2 regions of the Lederbergia sp. B243.17 genome follow, and region 2 is predicted to be linked to the other one. Evidence: predicted binding sites of a transcription regulator. Region 2 holds the regulator's gene; the other holds the start of a gene.

Evidence for each region. Region 2 encodes CtsR, which represses protease genes until heat stress. Its sites were predicted from a motif close to ATGGTCAATAAAGGTCAAACA; they were not measured.
Region 1: a site for CtsR is predicted at 1,460-1,480, ahead of AC0TWI_RS05905 (ATP-dependent Clp protease ATP-binding subunit). Genes of this name have one in related genera too.

Annotation. Positions count from the first base shown of each region.
Region 1 is NZ_JBWBKF010000034.1:176,919-179,122, forward strand. It holds gene AC0TWI_RS05905 (ATP-dependent Clp protease ATP-binding subunit) at 1-1,355, opposite strand, end outside; gene AC0TWI_RS05910 (YkvI family membrane protein) at 1,570-2,204, shown strand, end outside.
Region 2 is NZ_JBWBKF010000029.1:91,472-93,675, reverse strand. It holds gene AC0TWI_RS04740 (CtsR family transcriptional regulator) at 667-1,128, shown strand; gene mcsA (protein-arginine kinase activator protein McsA) at 1,143-1,685, shown strand; gene mcsB (protein-arginine kinase McsB) at 1,689-2,204, shown strand, end outside.

The DNA.
Region 1 (2,204 bases), on a different contig from region 2:
AAGAGGAAGGATCCGATTGGCCGGCCAGCTGCTTTCAGTCCAGCTCGGCTCCGGCGGACTGCTTTAGAAACTTTCCGCACAGCTTCTTCCTGACCAATCACTTTTGAGGCCAATTCTGCGGCCAGATTTTTCATTTTCTGCATTTCTTCTGCCTGCAGCTTTCCGACAGGAATTCCTGTTTTCTTCTCGATGATGTCCTGTATTAAACCGACATCGACAGTCAGCTTCTCAGGCGCATCGCTATTTATTTTTTTCTCGAGCCTCAATTCTTCCTCATGCAGTCTTGCCGCTTTTTCATATTCTTCTTTTGCCAGCACGGCTTGTTTTTCTTTATTAATTTCAGCAAGCCGCTGCTGGATTTGTTCCTTGCTGCCTGTTTTGATTTGCAGGTTTAGCTTGGAACCCGCTTCATCCATCAAGTCGATCGCTTTGTCAGGGAGAAAACGATCCTGGATGTAACGCACTGACAAGTCAACACAAGCTTTGATTGCTTCATTGCTGTATTTAACCTGATGATAGATTTCGTATTTTTCTTTTAGACCCATCAAAATTTGGAGGGATTTGTCTTTTGAAGGCTCACCGACTTGCACCGGCTGGAATCTCCGTTCAAGGGCGGCGTCCTTTTCAATCTGACGGTATTCTTTCAAGGTAGTAGCACCGATAAGCTGGAGCTCGCCGCGTGCGAGGGCAGGTTTCAGGATATTTCCCGCATCCATGGAACCTTCCGCAGAACCAGCACCGACAAGAAGGTGGATTTCATCAATAAAGAGCAGAATGTTTTTCTTTGTCTGCAATTCACTGATCAGCCCTTTCATTCTTTCCTCAAATTGACCTCGAATTCCTGTATTTGCGACAAGAGAAGCGACATCGAGAAGGTATACTTCTTTATTTTTCAATTTTGCAGGGACGTCCTCCTCGACAATTTTTAATGCGAGGCCTTCAGCAATCGCTGTTTTTCCGACCCCTGGTTCGCCGATTAGTACCGGATTGTTTTTGTTTCTTCTATTCAAAATTTCGATGACACGTTCAATTTCTTCCTCACGGCCGATGACTGGGTCAATCAACCCTGCTTTCGCCGCCTGGTTCAAATTCCGGCCAAATTGATCAAGCATGCCGCCGCCATTTTTAGTGGAAGGGACAGCCTGCGGAATGTCGGAAGTGTGATGGCCGGGCTGCATGAATTGCCCAAAGAATTCATCCAAGTTCCCGAAAGAAGATGGTCCCATCGAAGCACCCAGCTTTTGTTTTTCTTCAGCATAGCATTGGGAGCATAGGGGGAGAACTTGTCTATGTCCATTTATTTGCATTGTCAATTGTATATTCGCATTTCGTTGTTCACATTTACTGCATAGCATAATCTATCAATCCTCCAAGAAGATTTCTTTGACTATCTTTGATCAATAGAACAAAAATAAAGGTCGGTTTTTATTGACCAACTTTGACCTTATGTTTTTATTATACTCTGACCTTCTTTGACTTTCAAGTATTTTTTTGATTTTTATTCGTTAATCTTTTTTTTTCACATAGGTTAAGAGGAAGAGAAAAATCAGTAAATGAGGGAATGCAGATTTGAAAAAATGGACAGGCGCGTTTCAGGTTGCTGCTTTATATGTCGGCACGGTGATCGGAGCCGGGTTTGCGACAGGCAGGGAAATCGTGGAGTTTTTCACTCGGTTTGGTTTCTACGGGTTTCTCGCCATTTTCGTTTCTGGAGGCTTGTTTATTTGGATGGGAACAAAAATTATGACGATTGCAGTTAGAATCAACGCTTTTTCTTATGAGGATTTGAACCGGGCATTGTTCGGGGAGAAAGCGGCTAAATGGATGAATATTTTGATGATGTTCATGCTTCTTGGCGTGTGCGCAGTCATGCTTTCCGGGGCGGAAGCTCTTTTTCATGAACAACTTGGCCTTGGCAAAGGGTTGGGAACAGTTATTACCTTGTTCCTTTCGGTTGTCGTCCTTGCTGTCGGTGTAAAGGGGCTGTTTGCCGTCAATAGTTTTGTCGTCCCGCTGCTGGTTTTCTTCAATCTGCTCATACTCGCAGGCTTTTTCCGGCTTGAGGGGGCTTTCGAGTTTTTCTTTGACAAGCCTCCGGAGGTTTCAGCTTTCAGTTCCGTACTTTCCGCAGTTTTATATGCAGCCTTTAATCTTGCTCTTTCACAGTCGGTTCTTGTTCCTGTAGCTGCCGAGATAGGGGATGA
Region 2 (2,204 bases):
GTTCCATTTTTATTGTCCGTTTAGAGGCTATATCGTGTTTCATCGATAAGGTTCTCTTCCGTAGCACATATGTCTTCGTCTCGGCAAATATATCTCACTCCTGGAGGATATATCTCCTTCTCAGTAAATATATCGCCGTCCTGGCGAATATATCGACAAGTTCATCATTTTATCTGAAATCCAGTTGCTTCTGGGCATCCCCAGCAAAGATATCGACCAACTCCATGAATGTATGTCGTTCTCAGAAAAGTTATCTACCAACTCTGTGAAGATATCTACCATCCCAGCAATTTTATGTCGTTCTTAGCCAAAGTATCGACCATTTCACCTATCTACGGGCAGTTGCCTGTCAATTTTGCTACTGGTTAATGGTCATTCGTTCCCTATTTTAGAATCGTCTTCCCAATCTTCTCCGACACATTCACATTTTTCTCTGTCCTTCTCAAAAGCCGGCATCCTTGCCCGCAATTTCCCTTTCATCTACAATCTGACACACCCAAGCACTAACAGAAAGTGGGCTGATTTTCTCTTCCGAACCGGTTTCTCGTCACTGCTGAATGGATAAAATAATAGGGAGCAACTATTTGCAACAGTGCTGATCAGTCCTGTATAATATAAGTCAAATATAGTCAAAGTCAAGCGGACGATCAAGGAGGCGGCTTGATGATGCGTAACATATCTGACCTGATTGAAAGCTATTTAAAAAAGGTCATTGAGTTAAGCGAAGGTGAAATTGTAGAGATTAAACGGAATGAAGTGGCAGATAAATTTCAATGCGTCCCTTCCCAGATCAATTATGTCATCAATACTCGCTTTACGATCGAAAGAGGATATATGGTTGAGAGCAAGCGTGGGGGCGGAGGTTATATCCGCATTACGAAAGTAAAGGTGCATGATGAAGCCCAATTGATCGATCAGCTGACGATGCTGGTCGGCAACCGGATCTCTCAAGCAGTCGCCCAGGACATTATAGAAAGAATGATGGAAGAAAGGCTCGTTTCTGAGCGTGAAGGCAAACTGATGATCAGCGTTATGGACCGGGCGGCACTTTTTATAGACTTGCCTGCCAGGGATGAGCTTCGGGCCCGGCTGCTCAAGTCGATGCTGCAAGCGATCAAATATAACTGAATGAGGTGACGGCAATGATATGCCAGGAATGCAATGAAAGGCCTGCAGCGCTTCATTTTAAGAAATTCGTGAATGGCGAGCAGACCACCATTCATTTATGTGAGCGGTGCGCAAAAGAAAAGAGTGAACTGCTGATGATGGATAAAGGAGCCGGATTTTCGATCAATGATCTGCTTGCGGGACTTTTCAATTTCGATGCAGCTGTGCAGACAGCGAAACTGCAATCACAATCCCCCTCACCTTATATTGTCCAGTGTGATGTTTGCAAGCTGACATATAAGCAGTTTATTGAAACGGGGAAATTTGGCTGTGCCCATTGTTATACAGCCTTTAAAGATTATATGGACCCGATACTAAAAAGGCTTCATAGCGGAAATACGCACCATGCGGGAAAAGTTCCCGCCCGTCTCGGCGGCTCTCTTCATCTAAAGCGTGAGATCCAGCAGCTGAAAGATGAGCTCACTCGCCTGATTGTTCAGGAGGAGTTTGAACAGGCTGCAGAGGTGCGGGACCGTATTCGTTCCCTTGAAAAAAATATTTCAGAGGGAGGGAAATAGCGAATGAACCTCGAAAAGTTCTTAAACACGGCAGTCAGCTCATGGATGAGTGCAGATGGGCCTGATTCGGACATTATTTTAAGCTCCCGAATCCGGCTGGCGCGAAATTTGCAAAAGTATAAGTTCCCTACCTTGTTTAGTAACGAAGAGGCAAGGGAAATAATCAACAAACTTCATGGACTTATCACATCGGAGGCTTTAGCGGGTTTTGGTGCAGTGGACTTTCTGCAAATGAGCGAGTTAAAGGATCTAGAAAAGAGAGTGTTGGTTGAAAAGCATTTGATCAGTCCGCGTCTTGCAGAATACTCACCACATGGAGCGGTTATCCTTTCAGAGCTGGAAGATATCAGCATCATGATCAATGAAGAAGACCACATCCGCATTCAATGCTTGTTTCCTGGCCTGCAAATTGAGGAAGCTTGGAAACTGGCAAATGAGATTGACGATCAGCTGGAGCAGGAGCTTGATTATGCATTCAGCGAAGATCTGGGGTACCTGACAAGTTGTCCAACCAATGTC